Regions from separate parts of the Nostoc sp. ChiQUE02 genome, predicted to be linked through region 1. Evidence: riboswitches for the same ligand, from Rfam matches in the RefSeq annotation. Region 1 holds a riboswitch; the other holds the start of a gene.
The links. A riboswitch is a leader RNA that binds a small molecule or an ion and turns the genes downstream of it on or off. The one in region 1 is predicted to bind cyclic di-AMP.
Positions count from the first base shown of each region.

Region 2: linked by a shared signal. The riboswitch ahead of RM347_RS22470 (glycosyltransferase) and the one ahead of ntrB (nitrate ABC transporter permease) in region 1 are both predicted to bind cyclic di-AMP.

Region 1 is NZ_JAVRBN020000004.1:334,592-342,259, reverse strand. Features, by position in the region: gene RM347_RS06620 (FG-GAP repeat domain-containing protein) at 1-460, opposite strand, end outside; gene RM347_RS06615 (aminopeptidase P N-terminal domain-containing protein) at 1,138-2,448, shown strand; gene RM347_RS06610 (sensor histidine kinase) at 2,801-3,991, opposite strand; cyclic di-AMP (ydaO/yuaA leader) riboswitch at 4,433-4,647, shown strand; gene ntrB (nitrate ABC transporter permease) at 4,745-5,596, shown strand; gene RM347_RS06600 (ABC transporter substrate-binding protein) at 5,689-7,131, shown strand; gene RM347_RS06595 (ABC transporter ATP-binding protein) at 7,352-7,668, shown strand, end outside.
Region 2 is NZ_JAVRBN020000023.1:87,761-95,428, reverse strand. Features, by position in the region: gene RM347_RS22515 (alanine--tRNA ligase-related protein) at 1-238, shown strand, start outside; gene RM347_RS22510 (DevA family ABC transporter ATP-binding protein) at 449-1,141, opposite strand; gene devC (ABC transporter permease DevC) at 1,170-1,991, opposite strand; gene RM347_RS22500 (SBBP repeat-containing protein) at 2,030-2,416, shown strand; gene RM347_RS22495 (SBBP repeat-containing protein) at 2,397-2,930, shown strand; gene RM347_RS22490 (hypothetical protein) at 3,079-3,351, opposite strand; partial or broken gene RM347_RS22485 (ISKra4 family transposase) at 3,495-3,626, opposite strand; gene RM347_RS22480 (hypothetical protein) at 3,730-3,852, shown strand; gene RM347_RS22475 (alpha-D-glucose phosphate-specific phosphoglucomutase) at 3,950-5,584, shown strand; cyclic di-AMP (ydaO/yuaA leader) riboswitch at 6,103-6,312, shown strand; gene RM347_RS22470 (glycosyltransferase) at 6,475-7,668, shown strand, end outside.

The DNA of each region.
Region 1 (7,668 bases):
CATCCATCAGCACAACGCTATTCTCACCGGTTGTCTTATTGCGTAATAAGAAGTCGGTTTTGCCATCAGCATTGAAGTCAGCAATTTTATAATCATAGGCAGATAGGTCAAATTGACCTAGAGAACCCTGTTCAACAACTTTTGTGCCATCCATCAACCGAATGATAATCTCACCGGTTGTAGAATCCACCCAAACTTTGTCAGTTTTGCCATCACCGTTAAAGTCAGGAGTAATCGCCGCACTAGTTAAGTAAGGATTAGGATTGGGATTTGCTGACGTTTTGACAGGCACAGTCACTGGTTCACTTTCTAGTGCTAGTGAAGAACTCTTATTTCCAAACCCCAAATCATAATTTAAACTCTTAAGAGAAGTTGTCAAGATTTCTGATTTTGCAAAAGAATCTGATGCTAATCGAGATGTATTCAAAGATAAGGGTGAGGAATTTGAATTTTCCGGCATGGTGTATTTTTATTATTGGTTGTCATATTTTTTTAACTTTTTTTGGCAATCTCTTTCTGTAACCAAATAACATTTACCAGCTTTTAAATATTTCTTTATAACTATTTTTTCTTTATTAATGTCATTCATTGAAGATAAACATCTATTTGTTTTAAATGATTATTATGAAATTTTCAAGTTCTATACAAACAATTGCAAACTATTTTTTGTGCTTTATGTATATGATTAGTTCTAGATAAAATTGGATGATTTTAGCTATTTAATTTGACACTTAAATTTTGGATAAAATTATACTTATATCTTTAACAGTTAATCAATCAGATAAAAATATCGACAGTAGCCATATTTTTTTACAAATTTACAAATATGCTAAGTAGCTGTGCATGAATAAATTAAAGTTGGTAGTAAGCACTTTAAGCTTGATACCTACTTAAGACAGAATCTATCGCCACATTAGTCCTAATTCATTGGATAAGAACAAGATTTCCGAGTTATTTAAAAAGTGTAGAATCTAAGCCTTTGAATAAAATTGATTATTCTCTAATAATTTATGACTTGAGTAGAAACAAATATTGGCTAGAATAATTTAGATTAGCAACTACCGAGAAGCATTATCTGTGCATCCTCTGGTTGTCAAAAGTGTAAAATAACACAGTACTTTAATACATAAATCAGCTATGCAAGCAGAATATCGGCAGCGTCGCGAGCAGTTAATGGCAAAAATTGGTGATGGTACAGCCATTTTTCGCAGTGCGCCAATGGCAGTGATGCACAACGATGTCGAGTATGTTTATCGCCAAGACAGTGATTTCTTCTACCTGACTGGTTTTAACGAACCACAGGCAGTTGCAGTGTTAGCGCCACATCATTCAGAACATCGGTTTGTGCTATTTGTCCAACCTAAAGATCGCGAAAAGGAAGTATGGACTGGTTATCTTTCTGGGGTAGATGCAGCCAAGGAAATTTATGGTGCTGATGAAGCTTACCCCATTAGCGAGTTAGATGAAAAGTTGCCGCAGTATTTAGAAAAAGCCAGCCGTATTTATTATCACTTAGGACGCGATCGCGCTTTTAATGACCAAATCCTCAGACATTACCAAAGTTTACTGCGGACTTATCCTAGACGTGGTACAGGACCGATCGCTATTGAAGATACTGGCCTTGTCCTCAACAGTATGAGATTGATCAAAAGTGAAGCTGAGTTGGGATTGATGCGTCAAGCAGTAGCGATCGCAACTGAAGCGCACAATTACGCCCAAGAAATTGCTGCACCCGAACGTTATGAGTACGAAATACAGGCGGAGATGGAACGCATCTTTCGAGTGCGGGGTGGGTTAGGGCCAGCTTATCCTTCGATTGTGGCTTCCGGCGTAAATGCTTGCGTACTGCACTACATTGAAAATAATCGTCAAATGCAGGATGGAGAATTACTACTAATTGATGCCGGTTGTGCCTACGGTTATTACAACTCAGATATTACCCGGACATTTCCCGTCGGCGGTAAATTTACGCCCGAACAAAAGACGCTGTATGAGATTGTTTTAGAAGCGCAAAAACAAGCGATCGCTCAAGTCCAACCAGGTAATCCCTTCAAATTAGTTCACGATACAGCAGTGCGTGTCCTCACGGAAGGTTTAGTCGAACTTGGGATTCTCAAAGGTGAAATTGACAAGTTAATTGAAGAAGAGAAATACAAACCATATTATATGCACCGCACTAGTCATTGGTTAGGTTTGGATGTCCATGATGTGGGCGTTTACCAGCACGGTGATGACAAACCGCAAATTTTGCAACCAGGTCAAATTTTGACAGTAGAACCGGGAATTTATATTGTGCCAGATACGAAACTAGCAGAAGACCAGCCAGAGACTGATCCTCGATGGGTTGGCATTGGCATTCGTATTGAGGATGATGTGTTAGTTACGCCTAATGGACATGAGGTGTTAACTGCGGGGGTTCCTAAAGCAGTAGATGAGGTGGAAAGATAAAAAAGGAGTAACGCGAAAAAGTCAGATAATCGTGAAATGAGCAGAGGAAGCAGGGGAAGCAGAGGGAGAAAAGACTCCAGATTTGAATTCTGGGTAAATAAGTAAAGCCCTTTCTGGATAATAAATACACACATTTTTGGGGTCTGCTTAAGTCCCCAACCTCAACAACCTCAAGAGCTTACCCATCTCACAAAATGGTATTGCTCCCGATAAAAATGGGGATGTTTACCATCCCTAAGAGGATTTTGTCAAGCTCTGGCGATTGTAAATCGCAGGTACACAGAAAAAACCCACCTCCGTAGACTTTGCTTGTGTAGTATGCGACTTCTAGTCGCCCTCGCCGTGGTTTTTCTCAACTATTCACTTCTAAGGGAAAAATGACGGTGAAAGTAGAACCAACGCCTACCTGCGAGGCTAGGTTAATTTCACCTTGCAATAGTTTTACCAACCGCGAGACTATTGCTAACCCTAATCCAGTACTATCGGGGAGATAGGGACGATCGCTAGCACTTACACGAAAGTAGGGTTCAAATATCTGGGTTTGGTTTTCTGGTGCAATGCCCATTCCAGTGTCAGAAACGGCGATCGCCCATCTCTGGTTTTCCAACACCTGACACATTATAATTACAGTCCCCGACTCTGTATAACGAATCGCATTACTAATAAGATTTGTAATAATTTGTTGTAATTGAAAAGCATCTGTGACTAATTTTTCGGGAGCGCGATCGCAATCCACCAGGATTTGTAAATTTTTCCCAGCAGCTAAAGGTTCCAACATTTCACACACATTATTGATTAATTCACGCACATCGGTGGGTGCTAGTTGGAGTTTTATCTGCCCTGCATCATAGCGCGAAAGTTCTAGTACATCATTGATCAGATGGAGTAACTGTCTACCATTGCGTAGTACGCGCTCAATATGTTCTAAATTGCTATAGTTGTCTTTTATCTCAGTCTTTCGTCGTTGTTGGCGTAAAAACAGATCCGAGTAGCCAATAATAGAAGTTAAAGGATGTTTCAATTCGTGGGCTAGTTGAGAAAGATATTCTTGATTGGCGCTAATTAACTGCGTAAGTTCCTCATTATGGAGCGTTAGTGATGCTTGCAACTGCTGTAATTCCCGCAAGCGTTCCTCAACATAACTCTTGAAACATCGAGAGATCGCCTCATCTACAATCGCGTCAATCAAACGTATGGAACGAATTATCTCTACAGGCATTCCATTCAATAAATCTGCTTGTAGAGCATCAAATATTACTGTTCGGAGCAGATGATATTCTCTGGCAATTTCTGCTGGATCAAAGCCTTGTTCGGCTCGAATAGCTCCATGCTGGAAACTGGCAGTAACTACTGACTGAATATCATTATCCTGAGATTTTGAAAGCACTGTCACCATTGCTTTCAAAACATCAGGGATGTGATCCTTTACTGCTGTATAAGATAGGTCATCAGCACTTTCAATCCGTCTATCCTTGCGAACTGCTAATATCCATTTATCAAGGATGGTGTCCGTTTTTTCAGCCAGTACTTGACTAAAATCCATTATGTTAAATTCAGCTAGGAGATAGATGAGTAAACTTCCATATGGAAATAGTTTAGCGACTAGAGCGGTGTTTTACCAAATTTAGTAATATGTTTCACCTACCAAAAGAAATAGATTTTATGCATTCTTTCGTTAGCCGGATTAACTAACCGTAGAAAAAAATCATTAAGTATAATATGTATCTTATCTTAAAGAATATAAATATAGTAAGTAACAGCCTTGATGCTTGAGTTAAATTAAAGTCTTTAGCTGACTGTGCAAGGAGTTCACTCACTATTACAACCAAAATTATAAACTTTGATGATTACTGAAAAGCCAGGTAGTCAATTTATCACAGTAGTAAACTAAACAAGATTTATCATAATACATCTGCTGTTACTGAAGCATTGATGTTATATTCCACATATCGATGTTATAGTGTGGATAATTTCGTATCTACTTAGAGTAAGTCAGCCTAATTCAGCGAATCACAGTGGGTGACGTTGGAGCGGAGGAACCAAATTGTGGGGCGTATCTCAGAGAAAGTGAAAAGTTGAGAGTGAAGAGTTAGAAGTTACTTTACTAAATATTCAACTCATAACTGATAACTTTCTTCAGAAGGGCATCTCTCAGCCCTAGCCCGTCAGCTAACTTCGTAGGCATTGGGAGGAGACTGAAGAGACGGCATTTTTATAATGTTCCGATCTCATCGGTGTCCAAGGCTGGTACTGCTCAGAATTTTTGTACCTGCACTTAAATCTGTTGAGGTCGTAAATGATATTTCAACTAAATTTGGCTGCGATCGCAGCGATCGCTGGGCAAGCCGTTTGGAAAAAGACAAAACCTGTCATCTTTAGAGATGTCTTCTTTCTACCTGTATTAGGCTTCTTGGGAATAATTGTGCTGTGGTGGATTGTTGCACTTGCCAATCATGAATTAATGCCCACCCCACCAGAAGCGCTAATCGCTAATCTAGACTACATCTTAAATCCCTTCTATCAAAGAGGCCCAGGCAACTTGGGAATTGGTTGGTTGTTGATAGCAAGTCTGCGGCGAGTATTACTGGGCTTTTTGTTAGGTGCGGTAGTAGCGATTCCTTTGGGGTTTCTAATTGGGATGTCCAGACCGGCAATGCTAGCGCTCAATCCCATTATTCAAATTTTCAAACCCGTATCGCCCTTAGCTTGGCTGCCCATCGCCTTAGCAATTTTCAATTTAGCAGATCCTTCCGCCATTTTTGTCATCTTTATTACTTCCTTATGGCCAACAATTATTAATACCGCTTTAGGAGTTTCTAGCGTTTCTAAAGATTATTTAGATGTGGCACAAGTGCTGGAAATGCCCCGTTGGCGACGAATTACAAAAATAATTTGGCCTGCAAGTCTGCCGTATATTTTTACAGGTTTACGAATTAGTTTAGGCATAGCTTGGTTAGTAATCGTTGCCGTAGAAATGCTTACAGGCGGTATTGGTATTGGGTTTTTTGTCTGGGATGAATGGAGTCGCTTAAACCTGAGTTCAGTCTTTTTAGCTGTGTTGATAATTGGCTTAACTGGGTTAATTCTAGATTATGCTGTGGGTAAACTCCAAGAAGTAGTAACCCATCGCCCTAGAACTTCCAACTAACAAAATTCGGCTGCTATCAAAACAGCAAAATAAAATACAACGAGACTCTGCGTCTAAAGCTTGAGCAATTAATCACCAATGGAGCTACAAAAATGGGTGATATAAACTGGACTCGACGAGATTTTATTAAGGGAATAGGAGCAACCACAACAGGAATAGCGCTGTCCTCCTGTGTAATTTCAGGAGACAGATCCGCCAAAGGGCTAACTGAAGAAGCCTTAGCCGTACAACCAGTAGTTAAATCGCAAGACCTAGAAAAGTCCGATCTCACCGTTGGTTACGTTCCTGTTAATGATTGTGCGCCATTTGCGATCGCCTGGAAAAAAGGCTTCTTCCGCAAATATGGTTTGAACGTTACACTTAACCGCGAAGCTAGTTGGGCCACCTCCCGCGACGGTTTAATTTTTGGTCGCCTGGATGCTTCACCCGTAGTATCCGGTGCAGTCACCAACGCCAGAATTGGTGCCGAAGGGGCACGCCACGCCCCCTTGTGTGCAGCCATGACCATTCACCGTCACGGTAACGCCATGACAATGAACAAAGCCATGTGGGATTTTGGGCTGCGTCCGTGGTACGAGTATCAAGAACAATATGGCGATGGCGCTTTAGAAGCCTTTGGGCGCGATTTCCGAGGCTATTTTGACAAGCAGCCGCCAGAAAGCAGAGTTTGGGCGGTAGTATTAAGTTCCGCCATTTACGAATACTTTGTCCGCTACATATCCGCCGCCGCTGGTGTAGATCCGCTTAAAGAGTTTCGGATCATCATCGTTCCGCCCCCTCAAATGGTGACAAACGTGCGGATTGGTGCAATGCAAGCTTACATGGTTGCAGAACCCTGGAATACACGAGCAATTACAGGTAATGAAAACATCGGTTTTACCTTCGCACAAGGTAAAGAAGTCTGGTTGGGACACCCAGATCGTTTGTTGGGCGTGATGGAATCTTTCATCGACAAAAATCCCAAAACCTATCGTTCCCTAGTAAAAGCGATGATTGAAGCTTGTCAGTATTGCAGCAAAGTAGAAAATCGCCAAGAAGTAGCCGAACTACTTACAGACCGTTCCTTTACAGGTGCTAGACCTAAAAAGAAAGATGCCCCAATCGCAAAGTTTACAAGTCCGGGAATTCTCGGTAATTACAACTATGGTGGCTTTGATGGCAAAGACCGTACCATCAAAGCCGCTGACACCACGATTTTCTTCGATATTCCTGACAACCTTCCCAAACAGCCAGGAGAACACTCAACATTCTTGTGGAGATCGAGAAGCATCTGGCTGATGACACAAGCAGCCAGGTGGGGACAAATTCAGGAATTCCCCAAAAATGCCGAAAAATTAGCCGAACAAGGCTGGAGAACAGATTTATATCGGGAGATAGCGTCTGAAATGGGCATTGAGTGTCCCAAGGATGATTACAAGGTCGAACCACCAGAAGTATTTATAGATCAGAAAGGTTTCGACCCCAGCGATCCTGTGGGCTATCTGAATAGTTTTGCCATCAGGGCTAATGCTCCCACTCGCTTTTTCATGTCTTAAATCCCAAGTTCAAATATTAACTGTGCCAATTTTGGATTTTGGATTTTGCTTCTTCGGTTCATGCCTTATTCGTTGTAGGCAGAATAAATCTAAAATCCTTAGCAGACCAGCACCTTTTTGGTCAAAAACAATCCAAAAGACGCTCGCGGACTCGCTAACGCTACGCTAGTGCAAATCTAAAATTGATTGATGACTAAATTATTTCCGGAGCATTTTGATGATGGAATATACCTCATTACCTATTAATACCCAGAGCCAAGTTCTGCCCCGCCCTGGATTTTTAGAAATTGAAAATTTAGTCAAGTCTTATCCGACACCTGACAAAGATAATTTTGTCGTTTTGGATGGAGTTAATCTAACGATTGGTGAAGATGAGTATATTTCTGTAATTGGTCACTCAGGTTGTGGAAAATCAACTCTACTCAAGATAGTAGCTGGTTTAGAAAAAGCAACTTCAGGCTCAGTCCGGCTAGATGGAAAAGAAATTCGTCAGCCCGGAGCCGAACGGATGATGGTATTTCAGAACTATTCACTGTT
Region 2 (7,668 bases), on a different contig from region 1:
TGAAGCTACCAGTGTAGAAGTTTCACTGATTACACCAGAAAAATTAGCACTACGTTGGTCTAACATACCCAATAATTTACCTCCAGGAAAACCTTTGAGAGTAGTGACAATTGACAATTTTCACCCAACTCCATGTGGAGGGACTCATTTAAAATCACTTAATGAATTAAAAAGTGTAATAGTTACTAAAGTAAAACGTCAAAAAGGAAATCTCAAGATCAGTTATAAATTTGAGTAGATTTAAACGTATCTCCTTAATAATTCGAGGTAGGCAATAATTCTGGTTGCCATGACCAACCTAAGGAATGAAAAGAAACTTGGAAGCTAGTAATAGTTTTTATTGAATTTACCTGATGTGCTTTTTCCGAAATCCTTTGTGAGTAAGCCTTTTGAGACTTAACGGCAAAAGTCAGAATCCTTTATGAGACTTAACGGGAAAAGTCAGGTTCTAAGATGTATGATAATTTCCCAAACGTCCATCTTCCATATAAATAATACGGTCAGCAATATCAAGAATGCGATTGTCGTGAGTAACCATCAAAACAGCACAACACTGTTCCCTAGCTAGGTGCTGCATAAGTTCTACTACATCTCGACCTGATTTACTATCTAAAGCAGCAGTGGGTTCATCAGCTAAAACCAGTTTGGGATGACTTACCAAAGCACGCGCAACTGCAACTCGCTGTTTTTGCCCACCAGATAAGTCGTCAGGATAGTAATTTATTCTATTTCCCAAGCCAACAGCTTCCAGCATAGTTTTGGATTTAGCTTGAGCTTGTTGATTGTCAAATTCTTTGTGCAACTCCAGCGACATCTGAACATTCTGGCAAGCAGTCAAAAATTGCAGCAAATTGTGAGCCTGAAAGATATAGCCAATATTGCGACGGATTTGTATTAATTGATTATGACTACCTTTATATAGTTCATTTCCTAAAACCTTGAGGCTTCCCTCTTGGACAGACCGCAAGGCTCCTATTAAGGTGAGAAAGGTTGTTTTACCTGAGCCTGATTGTCCCATCAAAATAACTACTTCACCAGGATAAATTGCTAAGTTTATATCAAATAACATTTGTTTACGCAATTGACCTTGACCAAAGTAATGATTGAGATTCCGAATAGCAATAATAGGATTTTCTAACATTTAAAAACTATAAATATATTTGATTTACTTAAAAAATATCTGCTGGGTCTGCGGTTCGCAACTTACGTACAGCAATTGCACCAGAAATAGAACACATTAAAATTGTCATAATAAAAACTAATATAGAACGGCTAGCACTCATAAACATTGGTAAAGAAGTAGCAGCCTTAGTTAATTCATATAAACCCAAAGAAATTTCCAACCCAGGAATGTAGCCCAAAATCGCTAAAATTAGAGCTTCTTGAAAAACAATATTTAATAAATAATTATCGGTAAATCCCATAGCCTTAAGGGTGGCATACTCGGCTAAGTGTTCGTTCACATCTGTAAAAAGAATTTGATAGACAATCACTATGCCAACAATAAATCCCATGCTTGTACCAAGTGCAAACATAAAGCCAATAGCTGTACTGGTGCGCCAATAATCTTCCTCAAAATTAATAAATCCTTGATAAGTAAGCAATCTTACATCTTTAGGAAGTTTTGCGGCTAGATTATCAATAACTTTTTGTTTATCAACGCCTGATTTAAGGTTGATTAAACCAATATTAATTTCTCCCCGACGGCGATTTTTAAATAAACGCAAAAAATTTTGATCGCTAGTAACTACAGTCTCATCAGCAGCAAATGAGGGACCGAGAGTAAACAAACCAACTGTTTTAATTCTATAGTTACTGATTTCTGTCACTACCTGTTTTTTACGCTCAAATTCAGCAGCAATTGAACCATACTCTGAGCGAGAAGAACGATCAAAAAGAACAGTATCAGGAAGTTTTAGCTTATTTAAATTTTGATTTACCTCTGGTATGGTAAAAATAGGTTTTTCTGGTTCAAAACCGACTACAAATATCGCTCGGTAATTGCCCTTAATAGGATTTTTCCATCCAGTTGAATGGGAAACAAGCAGACTATCGATTGGTAGATATTAACGGATTAAAAGTTGATGGAATCAAGCAACCTTTTTTTGTCAAGGCTATCTTTTCGCTACAACAAGAATTACCTGACTTAGTCGCTTATGTGATTGCTAAACCGGAAGTAAATTTAGATTTAAAAAATAAAAGTTTCCGGTTTGTGGGTGCGAAACCAGCCAAAAAATCACCGCAAAGAAAGAAGATTGGGCAATTAGGAACTACCGGTAACGATCTCAGTCTTGCTGCTGCAACAGATCCTTCGGGCAACGTTTTTATAACAGGATATACCACTGGGCCTTTGTTTGGAACTAATCAAAGTTCTACAGATGCCTGGGTAGCCAAATATGATAGTACAAAAAGATGAAACTTATAATTCCTGGTTAGCAAAGTTCGACACCCAAGGTAATAATAAGTGGATTCAACAGTTTGGTAGCAAAAATAATCTTGACTATCCTTCGGGTGTGACTGCTGATAACCGTGGTAAGGTTTATGTGACGGGATTTACTGATGGGTTACTGGGTGATGTGACTGGATTGGATAGTTCGGCTGTAGATGCTTGGGTGTCTCAATTTGATGCAAAGAAAGGAAGGCTGCTGAAGTTTATTGGTGATGATACTAATAATAGAATCAGCATTGCCGAACCTAATGCAATCTCCACCCTTGATGTTAGTAATGATATTGTTACTGATGAGAGATTACCAATAGGCGATAACATCATTAAGACTACTAAGGGAACCAATACAAACGTTAGTGTCGCAAGTTATGGCAAAATCGCTTCTAGCCTTGGCAAGATTTTCAACCCTAATATCAAAAACTCTTTTCCTAGAGTTTTAGCTAAGGAAATTGATAATGGTAATATAGCAATACCAAAAACATAGAAGTCTGAAAAGATAATGACGGAATTTTATCGGATTAGGATTGATTTTTGAAAAAACTCCGTACATCTGGAGAAAGATGAAATCAAAGGTAGTGTTTCGGATAAACCATTCAAACATCCATTTTAAGTAAGCAATGCTCCAGACAAAATTAGCCAGCAATAACGCCGTAAGGTTGTAGGTTTTGGTAATTAGGATGGGATTTAATTACAGCCGACGAGAGTCCTAACGTTGAAATAAAGGTGTCGAGCAGATGGTCATTGAGTGCCCATCGCTCGACACTCGCCATTGAAAAGACAAGGGATTTTTGACCCGACTGAACCCCTTTATGGCGTGGCTCCATTGAAGCGCTAAAACCATAGGGAGGCGCGGTAATTCTCCCAACTTTGAACTGAGGCGCATCATCGCATACCAGAGTTCGCACAGGATGTCCGTGATTTCAGCAGAAACAATTCTATTGCCCTGAATACCTTCAAACACCTATTTTATCGTAGACTAAGATTGCGATCGCCTATTCAATCTGAATCCCTCAAACCCATTCACAATAAACATTTACGTTTTGCGGATAAGTCTAATGTTTCCAGCATCGACACTTAATTCTTCAACAATGTCTTCTTGCACCAGCAAGTCAAAGTTCTGGCAATGTACCAATCGTTGTTGACTGCTATGGGAAACTTGTACACCCGTAAAATACTCAATATGACCAGGGGTGAGAATTTGTTGTACCGCCTGCTGTTGTTGTTGAACGTGTAGCTTGCCGCCGATTTGTACAGACTGGAGCAATCATTCTACCGCGTGGCTGATGCGTCATCGCCTGGGACTCAGAGTGGTGTTGATGGATCTGCTGGCTGGCGTTGAGATTAAAGGGGGACGAAGCAATGATTCAGGTTTTGGCATTCTCCAAACGCAACGTATCTCACGTTAAAGGTATCTTCAATCTGAACATTCCCCTTGAGTGGCAATTTTTTTGTAACGAACTTATGCAAAGCTGTAAAAGAAAAATGCTTTGTTAAACATTATCTATGAATATCCATAAAGTCTCTACTACTCCGTTCAGTGACCAAAAACCAGGTACTTCTGGGCTGCGGAAAGCAGTTAGAGTTTTTCAGCAGCCCCACTACCTGGAAAATTTTATTCAATCCATCTTCGATTCTGTGGGGGACTTGCGCGGACAAACCTTAGTCTTGGGTGGTGATGGTCGTTATTACAACCGCCAAGCTATTCAAATCATTTTGAAAATGGCTGCGGCCAATGGCATTGGGCGGATTAAAGTTGGTCAACGGGGTATTTCGTCTACTCCTGCGACTTCCGCGATTATTCGCAAGTACCAGGCTATTGGTGGCATCATCTTGTCTGCTAGCCATAATCCGGGCGGGCCAAATGGTGACTTTGGTGTGAAATATAACATTAGCAACGGTGGCCCAGCGCCGGAAAAGGTGACAGAGGCTATCTACGATCGCAGTAAAGTCATCGATAGCTACCAAATTCTGGAAGCACCAGATGTAGATTTAGAAACCTTGGGTGAGTCACATTTAGGAGAGACGGTAGTTGAGGTGATTGACTCCGTACATGATTATCAAGAGTTAATGGAGTCCCTGTTTGATTTTGAACGGATTCACCAACTGTTAACAAGAGGAAATTTTCGGTTCAGCATTGATGCCTTACATGCCGTGGCTGGCCCCTATGCCCATGCCATTTTCGAGCAACGTTTGGGTGCACCAGTGGGAACTGTGCAAAATGGTACACCCCTAGAAGACTTTGGGGGCGGGCACCCTGACCCCAATCTGGTTTATGCTCATGAGTTGGTGGATATTTTATACGCAGAGAATGCACCAGACTTTGGGGCAGCTTTTGATGGAGATGGCGATCGCAATATGATCTTAGGGCGTAAGTTCTTTGTCACTCCTAGCGATAGCCTCGCAGTTTTAGCCGCAAACGCCAAGCTAATCCCTGGCTATAGTGAGGGTTTAGCCGGGGTAGCGCGATCAATGCCTACTAGCCAAGCAGTAGATCGAGTTGCTGCTCAGATCGGGATTGAATCCTATGAAACACCCACTGGCTGGAAGTTTTTCGGCAATCTCTTAGATGCGGGTAAAGCTACTCTCTGCGGTGAAGAAAGTTTTGGTACCAGCTCTAACCATATCCGCGAAAAAGATGGGCTATGGGCTGTGCTGTTTTGGCTAAATATCCTAGCAGTCCGGCAACAATCTGTTGAGCAGATTGTCCGGGAACACTGGCAGACTTATGGACGCAATTATTACTCCCGCCATGACTATGAAGAGATACAGACAGGACCTGCCAACACTTTGATAGAAAGGCTGCGTTCTTTATTGCCAACTCTCAAAGGCAAGCAATTCGGTAACTATCAAGTTGAATACAGTGATGACTTTAGTTATACCGATCCTGTTGATGGTAGCATTAGCGAGCAACAAGGTGTTCGCATTGGCTTTACCGATGGTTCTCGAATTGTGGTGCGACTTTCTGGTACGGGAACTCAAGGTGCAACCCTAAGGGTTTATCTAGAAAGCTATGAGCCAGATCCCGCCAAACATGACCTTGATCCACAGGTTGCACTTGCTTCTTTAATCACTATTGTCCAGGAGATAGCCCAGATCCGCGAACTGACAGGACGAGAACAGCCAACTGTGATCACCTAGTACTTTGCTTGCGCTAGTTTTGAGGTTTGTAGTCAGCACAAAGCGTGCTTAGAAAATAACGATGCTTTGTGCTTACTACGAACTTGCTTACCATTGCTATTATTTGGTGAAGCCCAGATATTAGATGAAAATGAACGTATCAATAGTAAAATTGAATTGGCGCAAAAGTTCTAATAGACTCTTTCAGATTTCGGCAATTTCTTTAGCCAGAGTAATATCTGTGACAGTCTGAAAAACGTCAATTAAATTAAATAAACTTCGTAGTAATATTTATCAACTGCAATTCTCAAGACTTTGTTCATTGCCAGAAACTAAAGAAAATCTAGCGGTGAATATCAGTAAGTTTATTGTTGCAAGCATATCAAAAACTCAAAATTTACCCTATATTCTGATTCTCCAACGCTAGTTACAACGAGCTTTGTGGTGATTCTCACCACATTTTTTTTGTTCATCCTCTTGACATAGTTGATGATGACACGTTATAAACTTTGAAGATAAATAAAGTCAGTCTGCCTAATCCACTATAATTACCTGAAACATTTTGTGAGTAAGGGTAAACCGGAGCGGAGGAACCAAGTTTGGGGCGTATCTTGAAGAAAGTTAGGAGTTAATGGTTGAGGAGTTAGAAGTGACTAAAGTATATAACTCAGAACTCATAATTTTCTAAAGAAGGACATCTCTCAGTCCTAGCCCGTCAGCTAACTTCGTCGGCATTGAGAGGAGACTGAACGAGCAGCATTCTTACAAGTAATGCCTTGTTCTCGTCAGTGTCCTTTGGCTGGTAACTTTGCGGTTCGTTGTGCCTGCCTCGGCCTTGAGAGAGGATAACAATATCTTGATTTCTGGCGTCTGAGGCAGGATTATTTGCCTTGAGGTGAAAATCAGCTATGTTGTTCCAGAATAAGAAACATCGCATTGCCCTAATTTCTGTTGATGGAGACCCAGCGGTTGAAATTGGTCAAGAAGAGGCTGGAGGTCAAAATGTCTATGTGCGTCAAGTAGGTTATGCCCTAGCCCAGCAAGGTTGGCAAGTGGATATGTTCACTCGTCGTAGTAGTCCTGAACAAGCTGCGATCGCTCAACATAGTCCAAATTGTCGTACTATTCGGTTAAAAGCTGGCCCCGCTAAATTTATCGGGCGAGATAACTTATTTCACCATCTACCTGAATTCATCAGAGAATTCCAGCAATTCCAGGAGCAACAAGGCTTCCATTACTCCCTAATTCATACCAACTACTGGTTATCATCTTGGGTTGGCATGGAATTGAAAAAGCAGCAACCGCTGATTCAGGTACATACTTACCACTCTTTAGGAGCGGTTAAATACAGAAGTATTGGTGATATTCCCGTAATTGCAGCCCAGCGATTAGCTGTAGAAAAAGCCTGTTTAGAAACTGTAGACTGTGTAGTTGCAACTAGTCCGCAAGAACAAAAACACATGCGGATACTCGTTTCCAGCAAGGGGAATATTGAAATGATTCCCTGTGGCACCGATACTGATAAATTTGGAAATATTCAACGGTCTGCGGCGCGGGAAAAGTTGGGAATTGCACCAGATGCCAAGATAGTTCTCTACGTTGGTCGCTTTGACCGACGCAAAGGAATTGAAACTTTAGTACGAGCCATTGCCAAATCTAGTTTAAGGGGTGAGGCTAACCTCCAACTAGTGATTGGGGGTGGTAGCCGTCCAGGTCAGAGTGATGGAATTGAACGCGATCGCATTGCCAGCATCGTTACTGAACTTGGATTAGAAGATTGTACAACCTTTGCTGGTCGCCTAGATGAAACTGTCCTTCCCTTCTACTACGCCGCCGCTGATGTCTGCGTAGTACCCAGTCACTATGAACCTTTTGGTTTAGTTGCCATTGAGGCAATGGCTAGTCAGACTCCAGTCGTAGCTAGTGATGTTGGTGGGTTGCAGTTTACTGTTGTACCAGAAGTCACAGGGTTACTTGCCCCTCCCAAAGATGAAGTAGCTTTTGCTGCTGCCATAGACCGGATTCTCATCAACCCAGCTTGGCGAGACCAGTTAGGTGAAGCGGCTCGACAACGAACAGAAATTGCCTTTAGTTGGTATAGTGTG